DNA from 4 places in the Streptomyces sp. NPDC036764 genome. Region 1 is predicted to be linked to each of the others. Evidence: riboswitches for the same ligand, from Rfam matches in the RefSeq annotation. Region 1 holds a riboswitch; each other region holds the start of a gene.

Region 1 (5,691 bases):
TACGAGACGGGATTCCTGACACCGCCCGTCGTCTCCTCACGCACGACGGCGATCCGGTCCCCGCTGCCCAGCAGCCAGGCCTGCTTCGGCTTCTGGCTGGCCAGGGGCCGCTGGGACACGGTCAGGGCGCGCCCGGTGCCCGGGTCCCACAGGCGCACCAGCGCGTGCCGCCCGCCGTCCTGCGGGCGCGGCGTCTCGAATCTGAGGAGGTTCAGCAGGCGGCTGCCGTCGTCGGAGAAGTCGAGGGACGTGCCGTAGACATCGCCGCGATCCGGCAGGGCGCCGGAGAGCTCGCGCGGGGCGGGCCGCGGTCCGGTCAGGTCCCAGAGCAGGACCTCTCCGTCGGGCCTCGACATCGCATAGCGGCGGCCGTCGTCGCTGACGGCGTTCCTGAAGCTCTCCATGGAGAGGTCGGTCGGCACGCCGTGCAGCCGCACGGCCCGCGGGCTGCCGTCGAGGGCGCCGGTCACGGCCGTGATCTCCAGCCCCGACCCGCCGTCCGGCTGGGAGGTCACCACCAGTGTGCGGCCGTCCGGGGTCGCCGTGACGGCTTGTGCCCTGCCCGGCCACAACCCGCTGTGCGAGGACACCACGTCCTGCGCCCGGACGTACTGTGCGAACAGTGCTTGCCGCGCCTGCGGCGTGTGTCGCAAGGACCAGGCGCTCGCCGCGTAGCGGAAGGAGCTGTCGGGTGACCGGTCCGCCGCCTGTTCGGACATTTCGCCCAGTTCCGCGGCGGCGGCGATCCGCAGCTCGTTCAGGTCCCGTTGCCGCGCCCGGTAGGTGTCCACCGCGAGAGCCGTGGCCACCAGGGCCAGGGTGGTGACCAGGCCGGTGACGGCCCACAGGCGGCGCAGTCCACGCCGTTGCCGCCGTCGGCCCGCCTCCAGGTAGGCACGCTCGGAATCGGTGAGGTCGCCCGCGCGGGAGCGCAGCCACTCCAGGCCCTGGGCCAGGCGTACTCCGTGCGGCAGCAGGCCCGCGGGTCTGCCCCGCGCCTCCCATTCGGCGGCGTCCCGCTCCGTCCGGTCCTGCCACTCGCGGAACTCGGCGCCGTCGCGCAGCCAGCCGGCCACCCGCGGCCACTCCTTGAGCAGTGCCTCGTGGACCACATGCACGGTGCCGTGGGAGTCCTGGTCCCCGGTGGGTTCCCGGACGTCCCAGACCAGGAGGCGGCGTCCGGCCAACGCGCGTGCCAGCTCGGCCTGCCCGGGCGGCAGCCGGTGGATCGGTACGGCACGACGTATGAACCCGCCCTGCCCGTCCGGCCGGGTCAGTTGCTGCAAGAGCCGACGGGCGGCGTCCTCGTCCACGCCGGTGTCCGCGAGGCACTCGTCCAGCGTGGTGTCGGCGTACGCGGCCAGCGCGCCGCCGACGCCACCGATGTCGTCGTAGGCGGCGTGGGTGAGGGTGCCGGCCTCGCGGCGCCGCCACAACTGGGTGAGCGCGAACTGCAGCAGGGGCAGGCAGCCCGGCTCGCCGACGGCGTCGTCCACGAGGCGCCGGCTCAGGCCGTCGGCCAGGCGGAGCCCGGGAACCGCCCTGACCGGTTCCTCCACGGCGCGGGCCAGCGCCTGAACGGTCATCGGCGCGAGCAACGTCACCGCGCGGCTCAGCCCGCCCGACGTGTCGGCCGCGGTGAGCACCTCCAGCGTGGCCGACCGGGCGGTCAGCACCACGCGCAGCCCGCCGCCCTGCGCGGGGTCGGGAGCCTGCGTCAGCGACGACAGCACACGGTAGGCCCGTAACGCACCGTGCGGCACGGCGGCGGCGTACTCCTCGAACTGGTCGAGGAGCAGTACGGCGCCACGCGAACCGACTTCGTCGCAGAGCCGGCCGCGCAGGGCGATCCGCTCGCTCTCCGGCCCGGTGCACGCCTCGCGCACCGCGTCGAACCTGTCCCGGCGGGCGGCGGCGTCGGGAGCGGCGGCCTGCCAGGCGGCGGTGACGGCCTCGGCCACCCAGGCGTCCGCGTCCTCGGCCGCGGCGTCTGCCGAGTCGGCGGGCTGCGGTATGCGCAGCGCGGTGGGCGTCCCCGCGCGCCGCAGTTCGGCCAGCAGCCCTGCTCTGAGCAGGGAGGACTTACCGCTGCCGGATGGGCCGACGAGGACGGTCATGGGCCGGGAGCCGAGGGCGTCGACGAGTTCGCGTGCCTCGCTCTCGCGCCCGTGGAAGTACCGGAAGTCCTCCTCCTCGAACCGGTCCAGGCCGCGGAACGGGCACTGCTGTGGCACGTCCGAGTCGATGATCCGGTCCGCCGGTATCAGGTAGGCGGTGCTGCTGATGCCATGACGGCCGCGTGTGATCAGCATCCCGACCACGGCGTCGCGCTCCACGTCCCACACGGCGGCCCCGCTGAAGCCGCGTCCGATGGCCACCCCCTGCGCCGCCAGGTCGAGTTGGAGGCGATCGGCGCGCTGCCGGCCGCGCAGCACGCCGGTGGCGTTCACTCCGCGCGGTGCGTCCTCGGGGAACCCGAAGGCGCGTATCGGCCTGCCCCACTCGTCGCCCGCCTCGTACGCGAACGGAAGCGGCTCCGTGTTCTCCACCGCGCGGGAGAGCCGCAGTACGGCGATGTCGTCGTCGGGCCGCCAGGAGACCACTTCGGCAGGGACGCCCGGGCCGGGGTCGGCTCCCGCCAGCAGCGGGAAGTCCACGGTCACCGGTCGTCGCGGCCGGCGTCCGTCCGCCTCCTGCACCACATGGGCGCAGGTGCACACCAGTCGATCGGCCACCAGGAACCCGGCGCCCGCGACCACTCCCTCGGAGTCGAACACGCGGGCAGCGCCCCGTTCGTACCGGGCACGCAGCGGTAACGCGTCAAGTGGCATCGGCTGCGCCCCCCACGCTGGCGTCCCATTCCACTCCCACGGTGAAGTGCGCCTCGGCGGCGGTTCTCGCCACGACCACACCGGCCTCGGCGGTCACCTTCACGCCGAACTCCAAAGTGATCCGGTCGGGACGCCGTGGCATGGTGCGAAGCGAGTCGACGATGTCCTGGACGGCCGGGCGCACTCGGTCGACGGCCTCGCGCAGGGTGTCGGCGGCTTCTCCGACGTTCTGCACGACGCGTGGCCGGCCGATGGGCTCGTACGCGTCGTCCGCGGTGGAGGACGACCTGGCGGGCGCGGATTGCGACGGGCCGGGCGCAGTGGTCTCCACGCGCAGCAACGAGCCGTCGTCGAGTTCGATCGTGGTGATGCCTGTCATGGAAATGCTGGACCTGTCCTGTGGTACGGAAGGAGCCGGTGGGACCACACGGTAGCTGCCGGCGATCGAGACGTCACAGCGATCAACACGCTGACCAGGCACCGGAGTTGGCACCGAAGGGAGTGGTCGGCCCCCGCTCGGGGCACGCTCCATCCGAGTGGGCCCGGACACACTCCTTCCTATGGGCCTGCGCACACTCCTCCGTCGCAGGTCAACGGCAAGTTGACGCCCCTCGGAACCCCGTGGTGGACTGCCGGGGCCAAGTACGGCGGCAGAAGAGGAAGCCGGTGTGAGTCCGGCGCGGTCCCGCCACTGTCACCGGGGTAGCAATCCCCGGGAGCCAGGAACTCTCGCCGCCGGTCTCGTCGAACCAGGGCGTGGACACCCTGAGTGAGGACACAACGCGATGCCCGCCTGCCGATCGACACGCAGTAGCAGACCCTCGTCTGACCTCACGGTCGGCTGACCCCGATGCGAGCCGATCGCGTCTTCGCGTACGGCGCCGCCGCCGGGCTCCTCGGTGATCTGCTGCTCGGCGACCCCCGCCGGGGGCATCCGGTCGCCGCGTTCGGACGGGCCGCGGCCGCCGTGGAACGGGTGCTGTGGCGCGACGACAGGGCACGCGGCGCGGTGCACACCGCCGTGTGCGCCGGTGGCGCTGTCGCGCTGGGTGCCGTCGCCGCCCGCGCCGTCCGCACCTCCCCGGCCGCCTCACTCGCGCTGACCGGCGCCGCCACCTGGGCCGTCGTCGGGGGCACCTCGCTCGCCCGGGAGGCCCGGGCCGTCGGGCGTGCCCTGGAGGCGGGGGACGTCGAGGGGGCACGCGCGCGGCTGCCGCATCTGTGCGGGCGGGATCCGCAGGCGCTGGACGCGGACGGGATCGCGCGGGCGGTCGTGGAGTCCGTCGCCGAGAACACCTCCGACGCCGTCGTGGGGGCCCTGGTGTGGGGGGCCGTCGGCGGCGTGCCCGGACTGCTCGGCTTCCGGGCCGTGAACACGCTCGACGCGATGGTCGGGCACAAGTCACCCAGGTACCGGCGCTACGGCTGGGCCTCGGCGCGGCTCGACGACGTGGCCGGCTGGCCGGGGGCGCGGCTGACGGCCGTACTCGCCACCGTCGCCGGCAGCGATCCCCGAGGGGCGCTGCGGGCCTGGCGTGCCGACGCCGACGCGCACCCGAGCCCGAACGCCGGGCCCGTCGAGGCCTCGTTCGCGGGGGCCCTCGGGGTACGGCTCGGCGGGACCCTCTCCTACGGCGGCCGGGTCGAGCACCGGCCCGTGCTCAACCAGAACGGGCGGGCCGTCGGCACCCACGACATCGAACGGGCCGTACGGCTGTCCAAGCGCATCGGTTGGCTGGCGCTCGGCGTCTGTGTCGCCGCGCGCCGCATCGCGAAGGGGCGAACCTCATGACGGGCGGTGGCCTTCTCGTCGCCGGCACCACCTCCGACGCCGGCAAGAGCGTCGTCACCGCCGGGATCTGCCGGTGGCTGGTGCGGCAGGGGGTGAAAGTCGCGCCGTTCAAGGCGCAGAACATGTCCCTGAACTCGTTCGTGACGCGCGAGGGCGCCGAGATCGGGCGTGCGCAGGCCATGCAGGCGCAGGCGTGCCGCGTCGAGCCGACCGCGCTGATGAACCCCGTGCTGCTCAAGCCGGGTGGTGAGCAGAGCAGTCAGGTCGTGCTGCTGGGCAAGCCAGTGGGTGAGCTGAGTGCGCGCGGGTACCACGGCGGGCGGCAGCAGCAGTTGCTCGGGACCGTGCTGGAGTGCCTCGCCGAGTTGCGGGGCACCTATGACGCGGTGATCTGTGAGGGGGCCGGCTCTCCGGCCGAGATCAATCTGCGGCGGACCGACATCGTCAACATGGGCATCGCCCGCAATGCCGGGCTCCCGGTGCTCGTCGTCGGCGACATCGACCGCGGCGGCGTCTTCGCCTCCTTCTTCGGGACCGTCGCGCTGCTGTCCCGTCAGGACCAGGAGCTGATCGCCGGGTTCCTCGTCAACAAGTTCCGCGGCGACGTCTCGCTCCTCGAACCCGGCCTCGACATGCTGCACGACCTCACCGGGCGGCACACCTACGGCGTCCTGCCCTTCCGGCACGGGCTCGGCATCGACGAGGAGGACGGGCTGCGGGTGTCCCTGCGGGGCGCCGTACGGGAGTCCCAGGTCTCCTCCCCCGTCGGTGAGGACGTGCTGCGGGTCGCGGTGTGCGCCGTGCCGCTGATGTCCAACTTCACCGACGTCGACGCCCTCGCCGCAGAACCGGGCGTCGTCGTGCGGTTCGTGGACCGGCCGGAGGAACTGGCCGACGCGGATCTGGTGGTGGTCCCCGGCACCCGGGGCACCGTCCGCGCCCTGGAGTGGCTGCGGGAGCGCGGGCTCGCGAGGGCCCTTACCCGCAGGGCTGCCGAGGGGCGGCCGATCCTCGGCGTCTGCGGCGGCTTCCAGGTCCTCGGCGAGCACATCGAGGACGACGTCGAGA
Region 2 (5,691 bases), on a different contig from region 1:
AGCAGCCCGGCGGCGCCCAGCACGAAGACGCCGGAGCACACACTGAGCACCCGCGCGCCCCGCTCGACCGCCCTGACCAGGCAGTCCAGCAGCTCGGGCGGATAGTCGCGCACGACATAGTCGCGGCCTGCGGGCAGCGCGATCAGGTCGGCCTCCTCCAGCTTCTCCAGACCGTAGGGCGTGGAGACGGTGAGTCCGCCGACATGGGTGCCCAGCGTCGGCCCCTCCGCCGAGACGACGGCGAAGTCGTACGTGGGCAGCCCTTCGTCGCTGCGGTCGATGCCGAACACCTCGCAGACGACGCCCAGTTCAAAGGGGTGAACGCCGTCGAGGAGGACGGCGGCGACGTTTTTCAGCATGCTGCCAGTGTGCCTCGCCGGTGGCAGTAAATCGAGGGTGTGCGGCAGTCCTGCCACTGTTCGTAAGGAGTGTCCGGCGCGACAGTGGTGTCATGACTACAGAACAGACACAGACACTGCTCGCCATGGTCGTCGTGCTGGGAATGTTCCTCGTCCTGGTCCTCCCGTCACTGATCGGGATCGTGCACGACCGGCGCATCGACCGTCAGATCAGGGAGGCCCAGGAGCGCGACGCGGCAAAGGCTCAGAAGTCCTCGTCCAGGTCGACAGTGCCCTCCACCGCCACCTGGTACGCCGACGGACGCCGCTCGAAGAAGTTGGTGAGCTCCTGAACACCCTGGAGCTCCATGAAGGAGAAGGGGTTCTCGGAGCCGTACACCGGAGCGAAGCCGAGGCGCGACAGGCGCTGATCGGCGACACACTCCAGGTACTGCCGCATCGAGTCGGTGTTCATGCCCGGGAGGCCGTCACCACACAGGTCGCGCGCGAACTGCAGCTCGGCCTCGACGGCCTCCCGCAGCATGTCGGTGACCTGCTGCTGGAGCTCGTCGTCGAAGAGCTCCGGCTCCTCCTTGCGGACGGTGTCGACGACGTCGAACGCGAAGGACATGTGCATGGTCTCGTCGCGGAACACCCAGTTGGTGCCGGTGGCCAGACCGTGCAGCAGACCCCGGCTGCGGAACCAGTAGACGTACGCGAAGGCGCCGTAGAAGAACAGGCCCTCGATGCACGCGGCGAAGCAGATCAGGTTGAGCAGGAAGCGACGCCGGTCGGCCTTGGTCTCCAGGCGGTCCAGCTTCTCGACCTCGTTGATCCACTTGAAGCAGAACTCGGCCTTCTCGCGGATCGAGGGGATGTTCTCGACGGCGTCGAAGGCCGCCGCCCTGTCCTCCGGGTCGGGCAGATAGGTGTCGAGCAGCGTCAGGTAGAACTGGACGTGCACGGCCTCCTCGAAGAGCTGGCGCGACAGGTACAGGCGCGCCTCCGGGGAGTTGATGTGCTTGTACAGCGTCAGCACCAGGTTGTTCGCCACGATCGAGTCGCCCGTCGCGAAGAACGCGACCAGCCGGCCGATCATGTGCTGCTCGCCCTCGGACAGCTTCGCGAGGTCGGCGACGTCCGAGTGGAGGTCGACCTCCTCCACGGTCCAGGTGTTCTTGATGGCGTCCCGGTAGCGCTCGTAGAAGTCCGGGTAGCGCATGGGGCGCAGAGTCAGCTCGAAGCCGGGGTCGAGAAGGTTCTGGTTACTGGGCATTACTGGCAGGCCTCGCAGGACTCGGGGTTTTCCAGGGAGCAGGCGACGGCGTCGGGCTCGGCGACCTGCTGGACGGGGATGGTCTTCTCGGGCTGGGCGGCCTGACCCTGGGCGGCGCGGGCGATACGGGTCGCCGGGCGCGAGCGCAGGTAGTACGTCGTCTTCAGGCCCGACTTCCAGGCGTACGCGTACATCGAGGAGAGCTTGCCGATGGTCGGCGTCTCCAGGAAGAGGTTCAGGGACTGTGCCTGGTCGAGGTACGGGGTCCGGGCCGCCGCCATGTCGATCAGGCCGCGCTGCGGGATCTCCCACGCCGTGCGGTACAGCGCCCGTACGTCCGCCGGGATCCAGGCGAAGTCCTGCACCGAGCCGTTGGCATCACGCAGCGCCTCGCGGGTGCGGGCGTCCCAGACACCCAGCGCCTTCAGCTCGTCGACCAGGTACGAGTTGACCTGGAGGAACTCGCCGGAGAGCGTCTCGCGCTTGAACAGGTTGGACACCTGCGGCTCGATGCACTCGTAGACACCGGCGATGGACGCGATGGTGGCGGTGGGCGCGATGGCCAGCAGCAGCGAGTTGCGCATGCCGGTCGCGGCGATCCGCTCGCGCAGCGCGGCCCAGCGCTGCGGCCAGGCCGGCTCGACACCGTAGTGGTCGGGGTGCAGCACACCCTGGGCGGTACGGGTCTTCTCCCAGGCCGGCAGCGGGCCGTTGCGCTCGGCGAGGTCGGCGGACGCCTCGTACGCGGCGAGCATGATGCGCTCGGCGATGCGCGTGGAGAGCTGTTTCGCCTCGGCCGAGTCGAAGGGCAGCCGCAGTTTGAAGAAGACGTCCTGGAGGCCCATCGCGCCCAGGCCCACCGGCCGCCACTTGGCGTTGGACCGGCCCGCCTGCTCGGTCGGGTAGAAGTTGATGTCGACGACGCGGTCGAGGAAGGTGACGGCCGTGCGGACCGTCTCGTCCAGGCGCTCCCAGTCGATCTCCCCGTCGCTCACGAACGCGCCGAGGTTGACCGAACCCAGGTTGCAGACCGCCGTCTCCCCGTCGTCGGTGACCTCCAGGATCTCCGTGCAGAGGTTGGAGGAGTGGACGACATGGCCCGGCAGGGCCGTCTGGTTGGCGGTGCGGTTGGCGGCGTCCTTGAAGGTCATCCAGCCGTTGCCGGTCTGCGCGAGGGTGCGCATCATGCGGCCGTACAGATCGCGGGCCGGGATGGTCTTGCGCGCCAGACCCCGCTCCTCGGCCTTGCGGTAGGCCGCGTCGAACTCCTCGCCCCACAGGTCGACGAGCTCGGGGACGTCGGCGGGCGAGAACAGGGACCACTGGCCGTCGGCGTTGACCCGGCGCATGAACTCGTCCGGGATCCAGTGCGCGAGGTTCAGGTTGTGCGTACGGCGGGCGTCCTCACCGGTGTTGTCCCGCAGCTCCAGGAACTCCTCGATGTCGGAGTGCCAGGTCTCCAGGTAGACCGCGGCCGCGCCCTTGCGCCGGCCGCCCTGGTTCACGGCGGCGACCGAGGCGTCCAGGGTCTTCAGGAACGGGACGATGCCGTTGGAGTGCCCGTTGGTGCCCCGGATCAGCGAACCCCGGGAGCGGATGCGGGAGTACGACAGGCCGATGCCGCCGGCGTGCTTCGAGAGGCGGGCGACCTGGTGGTAGCGGTCGTAGATGGAGTCGAGCTCGTCCTTGGGGGAGTCCAGGAGGTAGCAGGACGACATCTGGGGGTGCCGGGTACCGGAGTTGAAGAGGGTGGGGGAGGACGGCAGGTAGTCGAGGCGGCTCATCAGGCCGTAGAGCGCGGAGACCTCGTCGACGGAGCGGACGGTGTCGTCCTCGGCGAGACCGGCGGCGACGCGCAGCATGAAGTGCTGGGGCGTCTCGATCACCTTGCGGGTGATGGGGTGCCGCAGGAGGTAACGGCTGTGCAGGGTGCGCAGGCCGAAGTAGCCGAAGCGGTCGTCGGCGGCCGTGTCGACCAGCGCGTCGAGACGGGCCGCGTGGATGCGCGCGAACTCGGCCGTGCGGTCGGCGATGAGGCCCTCGCGGTGGCCGACCGCGACCGACTCGGTGAAGGACGTCACACCCTGCGAGGCTGCCTCGGCGGCGATGGAGATGGTCAGCAGCCGGGCGGCGAGCCTGCTGAAGGCGGGGTCCTCGGAGATGAGGCCGGCCGCCGCCTCGGTGGCCAGCTCGCGCAGCTCCGCCTCGTCGGCCCGGGCGGACCGGCCGCGCAGTGCGGCGGCGGCGACCCGGCCGGGGTCGGCGTCGGGGAGGTCGGCGGTCAGCTCGGTCAGGAGCCGCAGCAAAGCGGTTCCCGGGGCGTCCTCGTCGGTTTGGACCTGAGAGACGGCTGAGGCCGGTTCTGCTGGCGCGATGGTCACGTGGGGGCTCTCCCTCGCTCGGCACGGGGGCCTTGCGGAGGGCAGGGGGCAGCACACGAGCGCACGCGGCGTCGCGTCCACCGGCCCATTCCACGAGACCCGGACGTCGGGCGCACCGGCCGGTCGGCCGGGCGCGCTGTCGGCAGGTCCTCGGACTGACTCCTGTGCACGGTTCTGGGAACAGACATGCACAAGTACACCGTTGCGGGACAGTTCCGGATTCGCACCGGATTCCCCTGCGGCGACAGCGAGCATGAGCATACATCTTGTGCTCGCCCGCCACGCCACCCCCAGATGTTGTGTCGCGGTGGTTTCAGAGCGTCAACTCATAGGTGAGGAGAGTGATGTCGACGAGCTGCGGGATCGGATTCCAGTCCCGCTCGGGTGTGCGAACGAAGCCGAGCCGTTCGTAGATGCGGTGGGCGCCGTGCATGGTGCGCTGGGTCGACAGGACGATCCGTACGCAGCCCTCCGTGGCCCGGGCGCGGTCGACGCAGGCGCGCACGAGGGCCTCGCCGGCGCCGCGTCCCCGGGCCGCGCGGTCGACGGCGAGCATCCGGATCTCGGCCTCGCCGGGGCGCGCTATGTCGGCCATCGGGCCGCCGCCCGGCACGAAGGTCACCCCGCCCAGCAGCCGGCCGTCCACGACGGCCACCAGCACCTCGGCGGCGGCCGCGCGCTTGGCCACATCCCTGAGCTCGCCGAGGTACTCGTCGCTCTCGCCGAAGTCGAGGAGTCCGTCGTGGAGGTAGGCCCGGGCGGTGATCTCACCGAGCGCGTCGAACTCGCCGGGCGCCGCCGGCCGGATCGCGATGTCCATACGCCGAGTCTGCCGGACGGCCACGGCGGCGGGCCCGTGGATTTCCGCCGAGGGCCGCCGGGTTGCGGGGAGTTCAGGGAGTGCTTCCATGGAGATAGGTGTCGGCGCCTCGCGGTCGCTCCGTTTCGAGAGCCGTTCTCGGAAGGAGACGAACGATGACGAGGGTCGTCCGTCGCCCGCCCGGCAAGAAGCGGCCGCGTGACGCGCCGATGGCGACGCTGGCTCCGAGACGGGCGGGCAACTGGGTCAGACAGGGGGCCGTGGGCCACTGGCACCGGCTGACGATCCGCCTGGAGGCCCGCGGCGGCACCGCCCGCCCCAGGAAGTGGCGGCGCTGGTTCACCTACACCAATGTCACCCGGGCCATCTGGACGGTGGCCGCGCTGGCCGTGCTCGCGTGGGTGGTGGAGGGCCTGTACATCCTGCTCTCGGGCCACACGACCGGCTTCGAGAAGTGGCGGCAGGGCAACGACGGATTCGACACGGTCATGCGCTTCGTCGGCCCGGTGCTCGCCGCGTCGCTCGCCGCCGCGCTCTTCCTGTTCTGGTGGTACCGGTGGACCAAGCGGCGTTATCTCGCCAAGGCACGGGGCGACCCCCACCGGCTGGTGCTCACCGCCGGGCCGGACGCCGCCGAGATCGTGGGCCGGGAGGAGATCGCCCAGGTCATCGCCGAACGGCTGCGCGACCGGGACACGCGCCGGCCCTATCTGCTGGTCGGCGGCGTCGGTGTGGGCAAGACCGCCGTCCTGGTGCGGCTCACCGAACTGCTGGCGGAGCAGAACGCCGTACCCGTGCCTATCCGGCTGCGGGACGCGAACGGCACGACCGACCTGAACTTCGAACGCATGGCCAAGGCGCGCTTCACCGAGGAGG
Region 3 (5,691 bases), on a different contig from region 1:
GCCTGCGCGATCGACTCCTGCGGGCCGCCGGTGACGATCCGCGGGCTGCCGAGCGTGCCGTCCGCCGCGACGTCGGCGAGAAGCAGTTCCGTGCCGTCCCACGGCATGCGCGGATGGTCCCAGGCGAGCCACGCCGCCTGCCGTCCGTCGGGCGAGATCCGCGCGCCGGTGACGAACCGGTGCCTGTCGTCGGTCAGTTCGCGTACGGCGCCGCGGTCCCCGGCCGCCGAGCCGTCCAGCGGTACGGCGGCCAGGACGCGCCGCACGTCGGTGGGTCCGGAGCCGGTGAACTCCTCCAGCACGCACCACACCTCACCGAGGTCGGGCCGCAGCAGCGGCTCCACCCAGCGCAGTCCGCCGCCCACTCCGGACACGGGGGTGAGCGGACGCGGCTCGCCGCCCTCCTCGTAGCGGTAGAGCCGCTGGTCGGCGAAGTCGACGAAGACGACGAGCGGCCGGCCGTCCGCGACGGCACCGGCCCACGGCTGCCCGCCGTACTCGATGACCCGGCTGCGAACGTTCCACGGGGCGGGCAGCACCGACTCCTCGCTGCCGTCGGCCCGGCGCCGCACCAGCGTGCGCCGTCCGCCCTCGGTCGGCCGGGCCTCGGTCCACCACGCCTCCTCCCCCACGAAGCCCACGAAGTCGGGCCGCCCCTCGTGCGCGGCGGCGACGGCCGCGTCGATGGGCGAGGGCCAGGAACCGTACGCCAGCGTCCGCACTGTCTCCCCCAACTCCCCTAGGCCGTACGCAGAAAACGATCGAGCACGCGGACGCCGAAATGCAGTGCCTCGATGGGCACCCGCTCGTCGACGCCGTGGAACATGGCCCCGTAGTCGTAGCCCTCCGGCAGCTTCAGCGGCGAGAAGCCGTAGCCGGTGATGCCGAGCCGTGAGAACTGCTTGGCGTCGGTGCCGCCGGGCATGCAGTACGGCACGACGTGCCCTTCGGGCGCGAACTCCTCGACGGCCGCGCGCATACGGGCGTACGTCGGCGAGTCCACGGGCGACTGCAGGGCCACCTCGTGATGGTGGAACTCCCAGTTCACGTCAGGTCCGGTGAGCTGGTCAAGGGTGGCGCGGAACTCGTCCTCGCAGCCCGGCAGATAGCGGCCGTCGACGTAGGCCACGGCCTCCCCCGGGATGACGTTGACCTTGTAACCGGCCTCCAGCATGGTCGGGTTGGCGCTGTTGCGGACGGTCGCCTCGACCAGCCGGGCGGCCGGGCCGAGCTTTTGGAGCAGGCCGTCCACGTCGTCCAGGTCGGCGTCGAGGCCGTGGAGCGCCGCGAGTTCGGTGAGGGCGGCGCGCACCGTCGGGGTGAGCCTGAGCGGCCACTCGTGGGCGCCGATCCGGGTGACGGCCGCGGCGAGGCGGGTGACCGCGTTCTCCCGGTTCGGCCGGGATCCGTGCGCGGCCCGTCCGCGCGCCGTGAGCTTGACCCAGCCCGTTCCGCGCTCGCCGGCGGCGAGGGGATAGATCTGCCGGCCGCTGCCGTCGTGGACGGTGAAGGCACCCGATTCGCCGATGCCCTCGGTGCAGCCCTCGAAGAGTGCGGCATGCCGGTCCGCGAGGAAGCCGGAGCCGTCCTCGGCGCTCGCCTCCTCGTCGGCGGTGAACGCGATCACCACGTCCCGCCGGGGCCGTACGCCCTCGCGGGCCCAGGCCCGGACCACGGCGAGGATCATCGCGTCCATGTTCTTCATGTCGACCGCGCCCCGGCCCCACACGACGCCGTCGCGGATCTCCCCGGAGAAGGGGTGCACGCTCCACTCGTCGGCCTGCGCGGGCACCACGTCCAGATGACCGTGCACGAGCAGCGCGTCGGCCGACGGGTCGGTGCCCTCGATGCGGGCGACGACGTTCGTACGGCCCTCGGTGCGCTCCAGCAGGACGGGTTCCAGGCCCGCCTCGGCCAGCTTCGCGGCGGCGTACTCGGCGGCGGGGCGCTCCCGGCAGTCGCCGCCACCTCGGTTGGTCGTGTCGATGCGGATCAGGTCGGACGTGAACGCCACGACCTCTTCCAGTGCCTGCCCGTCAGCCATACTGCTCCTCCACCGCGGCCGAGACGATCGTGGTGACCGCCTTGAAGGTACGGATTCCCTCGTACATCCGCTCGCTGGTGTACGCCACCTTTCGCTCGCCGATACGTTCGACGCCGGGGACGACGGTGGCGGCCATCGCGAGATGCTCCGCGTCGAACTCCACGGCGACCGTGAACGGGCCGTCGCTCACCGGCTGCTGACGGACCGCCAGCGCGGCCGCCTCCTTGGCCGCGGCGCGGATGTCGGCGCCGGTCCTGGCCGGGGTACGGCACACGGCCGCGTACCGCGAGACATGGTCCTTGACGGCGACCTTCAGCGCCTCGGGTGCGTAGCCGAGCGCGTCCTCGCAGGCCAGGTCGTCCCCGGTGACGAGCACGACGGGCACGCCGTACTCGGCGACGACGTGCGCGTTCAGCAGCCCCTCGCTCGCCCGGACGTCGTTCAGCCACACACCGGTGATCTGGTTCGCGAGGTAGGTGTGCGCGAGGACACCCTCCATACCGGCGCCCGCGTGGTAGCCGACGAAGGCGATGCCGTCCACGTCGCCGTGCTGCACGCCCTCCACCATGGACAGCGACTTGTGCCGGCCGGTGAGCATCTCGGCGCGCTCGTCGAGCTGTTCGAGCAGCAGATTGCGCATGGACCAGTGCGCCTCATTGATGAGGACGGCGTCGGCGCCGCCGTCGAAGAATCCCAGTACGGCGGCGTTGACGTCCGACGTGAACATGCCCCGGCAGCGCTCCCACTGCGGCGTCCCGGGCAGCACGTCGGCCGGCCAGGTCACCCCGGTGGCGCCCTCCATGTCGGCGCTGATGAGGATCTTCATGCCCGATCACGTTACGCGCCCGGGAGGGAACCCGCCACGAAGCGGACGAACGCCACTTTCACACCTTTGGGGTGTGCTTGTCAGCCACCCGCCGCGGGCACTACTGTCACCACGCCTTGGTGAACGGGAAATCCGGTGTGATGCCGGTGCGGCCCTCGCCACTGTGAATCGGGAAGTCCGGCTCCTGCCCTCGCGGGCAAGCCACTGGGTCCTAGCGACCCGGGAAGGCGGAGCACGGGCGTGTGGTACCCGTCAGCCAGGAGACCGGCCAAGGCGCGTCAACCATCCACGAGGTGCTGGAGAGGGTCTGCTGCGCCATGCACATAGCCGAGGGTTTTCTGCCCCCGGCGCACGCGGTCGCCTGGGGCGTCGCGTCCGCGCCGTTCGTCGTACACGGAGTACGTTCACTCACCCGTGAGGTCAGGGAGCATCCCGAGAGCACACTGCTGCTCGGCGCCTCCGGGGCCTTCACCTTCGTCCTGTCCGCGCTGAAGCTGCCCTCGGTGACCGGTAGCTGTTCGCATCCCACCGGCACGGGCCTGGGCGCCATCCTGTTCCGGCCGCCGATCATGGCGGTCCTGGGCACCATCACGCTGCTCTTCCAGGCGCTGCTGCTCGCGCACGGCGGCCTGACCACGCTCGGCGCCAACGTCTTCTCGATGGCGATCGTCGGTCCCTGGGCCGGATACGCGATCTACAAGCTGCTGCGGCGCTTCGACGTGCCGCTGATGGCCGCCGTCTTCTTCGGCGCGTTCGTCGCCGACCTGTCCACCTACTGCGTGACCAGCGTCCAGCTCGCGCTCGCGTTCCCCGACCCGGGCAGCGGATTCGTGGGCGCGCTCGGCAAGTTCGGCTCCATCTTCGCCGTCACCCAGATCCCGCTCGCGGTGAGCGAGGGTCTGCTGACGGTGCTCGTGATGCGGCTGCTGGTGCAGTCCAGCAAGGGCGAACTGACCCGGCTGGGTGTGCTCCTCACCAAGAAGCAGTCCCCGAGCGAGACCGAGGCGGTGGCCCCGTGAGCAGGAACACGAAGATCAACCTCTTGCTGCTGCTCGTCGTGGCCGCGCTCGCCGTGCTGCCGCTCGCGCTCGGCCTCGGCGACCACAAGGAGGAGCCGTTCACCGGCTCCGACGGGGAGGCGGAGACGGCGATCACCGAGATCGAACCTGACTACGAGCCGTGGTTCTCGCCGCTGTACGAGCCGCCGTCGGGTGAGATCGAGTCGGCCCTGTTCTCCCTCCAGGCGGCGCTCGGCGCCGGTGTCCTCGCCTACTACTTCGGGCTGCACCGGGGACGCAGGCAGGGCGAGCAGCGGGCGCTGGAGCGGGACGCCGAGGGCGTGGCAGCCGGTGGCGCCGGCGAGGAGTCGAAGGCCGACAGGGTCTGAGGGGTGCTACCTATCGACGCGGCGGCGCACAGCAGTCGCTGGCGCCGCCGTCATCCCGTGGACAAGGCCGTGCTCGGGCTCGGTCTCACCGTGCTCGCGATCTCCCTTCCGCCCTGGCCGGGAGCCGCGCTGGTCCTGGTCACCGCCCTGACGGTGCTGCTGGGCCCGGCGGGCGTGCCCGGCCGGCGGCTGTGGCGGGCGTATCGCGTACCGCTCGGCTTCTGTGTGACCGGCGCGGCCACGCTGCTGGTCCAGGTCGGCGGTCCGGCGGGCTTCGTGTCCCTCGCCGACGACGGGCCGCTGCGCGCGGGTGAGCTGCTGCTGCGCACCTCGGCGGCCTCGCTCGGAGTGCTGCTGTTCGCGTTCACCACACCGATGTCGGACCTGCTGCCCCGGCTGGTGAAGGCCGGGGTGCCCGCGCCGGTCGTGGACGTCGCGCTGGTGACGTACCGCATGAGCTTCCTGCTGCTCGACTCGGTGCGCCGCGTGCGCGACGCGCAGGCCGCGCGGCTCGGGCACACCACCCGCGCCGCGACCTGGCGCTCGCTGGCCGGGCTCGGCGCCACCGCCTTCGTGCGGTCCTTCGACCGGGCCACCCGGCTCCAGGCCGGGCTCGCCGGGCGCGGCTACGACGGCACGCTGCGCGTCCTGGTGCCCGAGGCGAAGGTCTCCGTCCGTTTCACGGCCGCGAGTTGCGCTCTGCTCGCAGCGCTGGCCGCCCTCACCCTCGTACTGGAAAGGGCCCTGCCATGAGCGAGCCCACCGCCCTGGTCGCCCTGCGGGGCGCCTCCTACGCCTACGAGGACGGCCCCGTCGTGCTCAGCGGCCTCGACTTCGACGTCCGCGAGGGGCGGGCGCTGGCGCTGCTGGGCCGCAACGGCAGCGGCAAGACCACGCTGATGCGGCTGCTCAGCGGCGGACTCAAGCCGCACGACGGCCGGTTGACGATCGGGGGAACGCCGGTCCGTTACGACCGCAAGGGGCTGACCCGACTGCGCACGACCGTGCAGTTGGTGGTGCAGGACCCCGACGACCAGCTCTTCGCCGCGTCCGTCGCCCAGGACGTCTCCTTCGGCCCGCTCAACCTGGGCCTGTCCGACGCCGAGGTGCGGGCGCGGGTCGACCAGGCGCTGGCCGCGCTGGACATCGCCGCGCTGGCCGACCGGCCCACGCATCTGCTGTCGTACGGGCAGCGCAAGCGCACCGCCATCGCCGGGGCGGTCGCCATGCGGCCGCGCGTGCTGATCCTCGACGAGCCGACCGCCGGGCTCGACCCCGACGGCCAGGAGCGCCTGCTCACCACCCTCGGCGGGCTGCGGGCCGACGGCACCACGGTCGTCATGGCCACCCACGACGTCGATCTCGCGCTGCGCTGGGCCGACGACGCGGCGCTGCTGACCCCGTCCGGGGTGCGCACCGGTCCCGCGGCCACGA
Region 4 (5,691 bases), on a different contig from region 1:
CACCGACGCCCTCGCCGCGAACCTGATCACCAGCGATGTCGACGAGCGCGACGCCGAGTTCGTGACCGGCGAACGCACGGCGGAGGGCTTCTACCGGGTGCGCAACGGCATGGCGCCGGTCATCGCGCGCGGGCTGGCCTACGCCCCGTACGCCGACCTCATCTGGGTGGAGACCGGTACGCCGGATCTCGCGCAGGCGCGGGAGTTCGCGGAGGCGATCCACGCCCGGTACCCGGATCAGATGCTCGCCTACAACTGCTCGCCGTCGTTCAACTGGAAGGCCGCGCTGGACGACGACCAGATCGCCAAGTTCCAGCGGGAGTTGGGGGCGATGGGGTACCGGTTCCAATTCATCACGCTGGCCGGGTTCCACTCGCTCAACCACGGGATGTTCGACCTTGCGCGGGGTTACGCCGAGCACGGGATGACAGCGTATGTGGACCTTCAGGAGCGGGAGTTCGCCGCGCAGGCCCACGGGTTCACCGCCGTCAAGCATCAGCGGGAGGTCGGTACCGGGTACTTCGACCTCGTGTCGACGGCGGTCAATCCCGCCTCTTCCACGACCGCGCTGGCCGGGTCCACCGAGGAAGAGCAGTTCCACTAGGCCGGTTCGTCGTCTGCGGGTGCGTGGGGGCTGGTCGCGCAGTTCCCCGCGCCCCTCATAGGGCGATGCCCTGAACGTTCCCAGTCAGGAGAACTCGATGTCCACCACTGCACCGACCCGACACGTCCGCGTTCTTGGTACCCAGGGCGACCGCCACGACGAGATCCTCACCCCCGCCGCCCTGGACTTCGTCGGCCGGCTGGCCGCGGAGTTCGGTGAGCGCCGTCAGGACCTGATGAGAGAACGCCGGCGCCAGGCCCTCCGGCTCGCCGCGGGCTCCCCGCTCGACTTCCCCATGGTCACCTCCGCCGTCCGCGCCGATCCCACCTGGCGCGTCGTACCGCCCGCCCCGGGGCTGGCCGACCGGCGCGTGGAGATCACCGGGCCGCCCGATCGCCGTACGGCGTCCGACGCGCTCAACTCCGGTGCCCAGGTGTGGGTGGCCGACTTCGAGGACGCCACCTCCCCGACCTGGGACAACGTCATCGACGGCCAGATCGCACTGCTCGACGTCAGCGAGCGGCACACCACCCTCGTGGTCCGCCCCCGCGGCTGGCATCTGGACGAGGAGCACCTCGCCCACGACGGCCGCCCCGTGCCCGCCGCCCTCGTGGACTTCGGGCTCTACTTCTTCCACTGCGCGCAGCGCCAGATCGACGCCGGCCACGGGCCGTACTTCTACCTGCCCAAGCTGGAGAACCGGTACGAGGCGCGGCTGTGGAACGACGTCTTCGTCCTCGCCCAGGAGTTGCTCGGGATCCCGCGCGGCACGATCCGGGCCACGGTTCTCATCGAGACGATCACCGCCGCGTTCGAGATGGAGGAGATCCTCTACGAGCTGCGCGAGCACGGTTCCGGGCTCAACACGGGCCGCTGGGACTATCTGTTCAGCCTGATCAAGACGTTCGGCCACCGCACCGACTTCCTGTTGCCGGACCGGGCGAAGGTGACGATGACCGCCCCCTTCATGCGGGCGTACACCGAACTGCTGGTGCGCACGTGCCACAAGCGGGGCGCCCATGCCATCGGCGGCATGGCCGCACAGGTGCCCCGAAAGGATCCGGCCGCCGACGAGGCCGCGCTCGCCGAGGTCCGGCTGGACAAGGAGCGGGAGGCGGAGGACGGCTTCGACGGGTCGTGGGTGGCCCACCCGGGCCTCGTCCCGGTCTGCCGCGAGGTCTTCGACGGTGTCCTCGGCACACGGCCGCACCAGATCGACCGTACGCGTGACGACGTGGAGGTGACGCCCTCCGACCTGCTGTCCGTGCGCCGGATCAGCGGGCCGCCCACCGCCGAGGGCGTGCGCACCAACGTCGCCGTCGCGCTGCGCTACTTCGCCGCCTGGCTGCGCGGGCAGGGGGCCGTCGCCATCAACGGCCTGATGGAGGACGCGTCCACCGCCGAGATCGCCCGGGTGCAGATCTGGCAGTGGCTGCGGCACCGGGTGATCGACCGGGAGGCGGTGCTGCGGCTCCTCGACGACGAGCTCGTGGCGCTGGGCGCCGAGTACCCGTGGGCGCCGGTCGACGAGATCCGTGCGCTGTTCGAACGGACCGCTTTGGTGGGCGAGTTGCCGCTGTTCTTCACCCCGGACGCTTACACCCGTCACCTGGTGCGCCGGACGGAGGCCTGGGCATGAGCGAGGGCATCCGGCGGGTCGGTGTGGTCGGTGGCGGGCAGATGGGCGCCGGGATCGCCGAGGTGTGCGCGCGGGCCGGGCTCGACACGGTGCTGTGCGAGGTGGACGCGGTCGCGGCGCGGGCCGCCCGGGACCGGGTGGCGGCGTCGCTGGAGCGCGCGGTGCGGCGGGGGAAGCTGGAGGAGACGGCCGCGGCCGGCGCGCTCGCCCGGCTGGTGTTCACCGGCAGCCTGGAGGACCTGGCCGACCGGCAGCTCGTGGTCGAGGCCGTCGTGGAGAACCCGGACGCCAAGACCGAGGTGTTCGCAGCGCTCGACAAGATCGTCGAGGACCCGGCGGCCGTACTGGCCACCAACACCTCCTCGCTGCCGATCATGCGGCTCGGCATGGCGACATCCCGCGCGGACCGGGTCGTGGGCCTGCACTTCTTCAATCCCGTTCCGGTCCTGCCGCTGGTGGAGGTCGTGACCTCGCTGCACACCTCGGCCGCGACCGTCGACGCGGTCGAGGACTTCGCGGGCCGCAGGCTCGGCAAGACCGTGATCCGCTCCCGCGACCGGGCCGGCTTCGTCGTCAACGCGCTGCTGATCCCGTACCTGCTGTCGGCGATCCGGATGGCGGAGTCCGGCTTCGCCACCGCCGCCGACATCGACACCGGTATGGAACTGGGCTGCGCCCACCCCATGGGCCCGCTCAGGCTCGCGGATCTGATCGGCCTCGACACCGTCGCCTCGATCGCCGAGTCCCTCTACGACGAGTTCAAGGAGCCCCTGTACGCCCCGCCGCCGCTGCTCCAGCGCATGGTGGAGGCGGGGCTGCTGGGCCGCAAGAGCGGCCGCGGGTTCCACGGGTACGGCCGGATAGGCTGACCCGCGTAGCTGGTTCGCCCCGTCCGCCAGGCGGGATGCGTCGTAAGAGGGAACCCGGTGGGAATCCGGGACTGCCCCGCAGCGGTGAGCGGGAACGACCGCCGTCATACGCACTGAGCCCGACGTACAGGGCCTGGGAAGCGACGGCCAGTAGGTGTCCTCACGAAGTGAGGACGTGCCCGCGAGTCCGAAGACCTGCCAACTGCCCGCGCGCGAACCACTCGTACGCGGACATCCCGGTGACCTCGAGGGCGGGTCGGCGCACATGACCGAGCGGACGGCCCTGCGGCCGTCGCCGTCCGGTCCGTCGCCCCTTCGCGCCCTCCTCCCGTCGCCGGGATCTCAGGGATTCATCTCGCGAAGGAGATCTCCGTGACCACCAAGCCCGCAGCCGCGGCAGCACGGGCCACCGTGTACGGCTACCCCCGCCAGGGCCCGAACCGGGAACTGAAGAAGGCGATCGAGGGCTACTGGAAGGGCCGCGTCACCGCCGACGCGCTGCGCTCCACCGCCGCCGAACTGCGCCTCGCCAACTGGCGCCGGCTCGCCGAGGCCGGCATCCACGAGGTGCCGACCGGCGACTTCTCGTACTACGACCACGTCCTGGACACCACCGTCGCCCTCGGCGCGATCCCCGAGCGGCATCGCACCGCCGTCGAGACCGACGCCCTGGACGGCTACTTCGCCATGGCCCGCGGCACGCAGGACGTCGCGCCGCTGGAGATGACGAAGTGGTTCGACACCAACTACCACTATCTCGTGCCGGAGTTGGGCCCGGACACCGTCTTCACGGCGGACTCCGCCAAGCAGGTCGCCGAGCTGAAGGAGGCCCTGGCGCTGGGCCTGAGCGCCCGCCCGGTCCTGGTCGGCCCGGTCACCTACCTGCTGCTCGCCAAGCCGGCACCCGGGGTCGCCGCGGACTTCGAGCCGCTCACCCTGCTGGACCGGCTGCTGCCGGTGTACGCGCGCATCCTGGCCGACCTGCGCGCGGCGGGCGCCGAGTGGGTCCAGCTCGACGAGCCGGCGCTCGTCCAGGACCGCACCCCGGCCGAGCTGAACGCCGCCGGGCGCGCCTACCGTGACCTCGGCGCCCGCACCGACCGGCCGAAGCTGCTGGTTGCCTCGTACTTCGACCGGCTCGGCGAGGCACTGCCCGTGCTCGCCAAGGCGCCGGTCGAGGGGCTGGCGCTGGACTTCACCGAGTCGGCGGCGGCCAACCTGGAGGCACTCGCCGCCGTCGGCGGGCTGCCCGGCAAGCGGCTGGTGGCCGGTGTCGTCAACGGCCGCAACGTCTGGGTCAACGACCTGTCCGCGTCGCTCGCCACGCTCGGCACCCTGCTGGGCCTGGCGGACCGGGTCGACGTCTCGGCCTCCTGCTCCCTGCTGCACGTGCCGCTGGACGCGACGGCCGAGCGGGACATCGAGCCGCAGATCCTGCGCTGGCTGGCGTTCGCGCGGCAGAAGACCGCCGAGGTCGTCACCCTCGCCAAGGGCCTCGCCCAGGGCACCGGCGCGATCACCGCCCAACTCGCCGCCAACCGGGCCGACCTGGCCTCGCGCGCCGGCTCGCCGATCACCCGCGACGCGGCCGTCCGCTCCCGCGCGGCGGCCGTCACCGCCGCGGACGCCCGCCGCTCACAGCCGTACGCCGAGCGGAGTGCCGCCCAGCGCGCGCACCTCGGGCTGCCGTTGCTGCCGACCACCACGATCGGCTCGTTCCCGCAGACCGGCGAACTGCGTACCGCACGCGCCGACCTGCGGGCCGGCCGGATCGGCGCGGCCGCCTACGAGGAACGCGTCAAGGCCGAGATCCAGGAAGTGATCGCCTTCCAGGAGAAGACCGGCATCGACGTCCTGGTGCACGGCGAGCCCGAACGCAACGACATGGTCCAGTACTTCGCCGAGCGGCTGACCGGATACCTCGCCACGCAGCACGGCTGGGTGCAGTCCTACGGCACCCGCTACGTCCGCCCGCCGATCCTGGCAGGCGACATCTCGCGGCCCGAGCCGATGACGGTGCGCTGGACGACGTACGCCCAGTCCCTCACCTCGCGCCCGGTCAAGGGCATGCTCACCGGCCCGGTCACCATGCTCGCCTGGTCCTTCGTCCGCGACGACCAGCCGCTCGGCGAGACGGCCCGCCAGGTCGCGCTCGCCCTGCGCGACGAGGTGAACGACCTCGAGGCGGGCGGCACTTCCGTCATCCAGGTCGACGAGCCGGCCCTGCGGGAGACCCTGCCGCTGCGCGCCACCGATCGCGGCGGGTACCTCGCCTGGGCCACGGAGGCGTTCCGGCTCACCACGGGCGGGGTCCGGCCGGACACCCAGATCCACACCCACATGTGCTACGCCGAGTTCGGCGACATCGTCGAGGCCATCGACGACCTCGACGCGGACGTCATCAGCCTGGAGGCCGCCCGCTCGCACATGCAGGTCGCCCGCGAACTCGCCGCCCACGGCTATCCGCGCGAGGCCGGGCCGGGTGTCTACGACATCCACTCGCCCCGTGTGCCGGGCACGCAGGAGGCCGCCGAACTCCTCCGCACCGGTCTCAGGGCGATCCCCGCCGAACGGCTGTG

Evidence for each region. Region 1 has a riboswitch for cobalamin ahead of ACZ69Q_RS23115 (cobalamin biosynthesis protein). Riboswitches for the same ligand answer to the same signal wherever they lie in the genome.
Region 2: linked by a shared signal. The riboswitch ahead of ACZ69Q_RS21900 (ribonucleoside-diphosphate reductase subunit alpha) and the one ahead of ACZ69Q_RS23115 (cobalamin biosynthesis protein) in region 1 are both predicted to bind cobalamin.
Region 3: linked by a shared signal. The riboswitch ahead of ACZ69Q_RS03285 (energy-coupling factor ABC transporter permease) and the one ahead of ACZ69Q_RS23115 (cobalamin biosynthesis protein) in region 1 are both predicted to bind cobalamin.
Region 4: linked by a shared signal. The riboswitch ahead of metE (5-methyltetrahydropteroyltriglutamate--homocysteine S-methyltransferase) and the one ahead of ACZ69Q_RS23115 (cobalamin biosynthesis protein) in region 1 are both predicted to bind cobalamin.

What each region holds. Positions count from the first base shown of each region.
Region 1 covers NZ_JBVJPT010000006.1:64,630-70,320, forward strand. Annotated here, with positions in the region: gene ACZ69Q_RS23105 (nSTAND1 domain-containing NTPase) at 1-2,777, opposite strand, end outside; gene ACZ69Q_RS23110 (CU044_2847 family protein) at 2,821-3,210, opposite strand; cobalamin riboswitch at 3,440-3,579, shown strand; gene ACZ69Q_RS23115 (cobalamin biosynthesis protein) at 3,682-4,623, shown strand; gene ACZ69Q_RS23120 (cobyric acid synthase) at 4,620-5,691, shown strand, end outside.
Region 2 covers NZ_JBVJPT010000005.1:263,590-269,280, reverse strand. Annotated here, with positions in the region: gene ACZ69Q_RS21915 (helix-turn-helix domain-containing protein) at 1-359, opposite strand, end outside; gene ACZ69Q_RS21910 (hypothetical protein) at 452-691, shown strand; gene ACZ69Q_RS21905 (ribonucleotide-diphosphate reductase subunit beta) at 604-1,614, opposite strand; gene ACZ69Q_RS21900 (ribonucleoside-diphosphate reductase subunit alpha) at 1,614-3,995, opposite strand; cobalamin riboswitch at 4,120-4,256, opposite strand; gene ACZ69Q_RS21895 (GNAT family N-acetyltransferase) at 4,309-4,815, opposite strand; gene ACZ69Q_RS21890 (NACHT domain-containing protein) at 4,971-5,691, shown strand, end outside.
Region 3 covers NZ_JBVJPT010000001.1:761,839-767,529, reverse strand. Annotated here, with positions in the region: gene ACZ69Q_RS03300 (S9 family peptidase) at 1-734, opposite strand, end outside; gene ACZ69Q_RS03295 (M20/M25/M40 family metallo-hydrolase) at 740-2,044, opposite strand; gene ACZ69Q_RS03290 (M55 family metallopeptidase) at 2,037-2,870, opposite strand; cobalamin riboswitch at 2,971-3,157, shown strand; gene ACZ69Q_RS03285 (energy-coupling factor ABC transporter permease) at 3,188-3,889, shown strand; gene ACZ69Q_RS03280 (energy-coupling factor ABC transporter substrate-binding protein) at 3,886-4,257, shown strand; gene cbiQ (cobalt ECF transporter T component CbiQ) at 4,261-5,010, shown strand; gene ACZ69Q_RS03270 (ATP-binding cassette domain-containing protein) at 5,007-5,691, shown strand, end outside.
Region 4 covers NZ_JBVJPT010000001.1:693,267-698,957, reverse strand. Annotated here, with positions in the region: gene aceA (isocitrate lyase) at 1-604, shown strand, start outside; gene aceB (malate synthase A) at 702-2,243, shown strand; gene ACZ69Q_RS02965 (3-hydroxybutyryl-CoA dehydrogenase) at 2,240-3,112, shown strand; cobalamin riboswitch at 3,106-3,329, shown strand; gene metE (5-methyltetrahydropteroyltriglutamate--homocysteine S-methyltransferase) at 3,485-5,691, shown strand, end outside.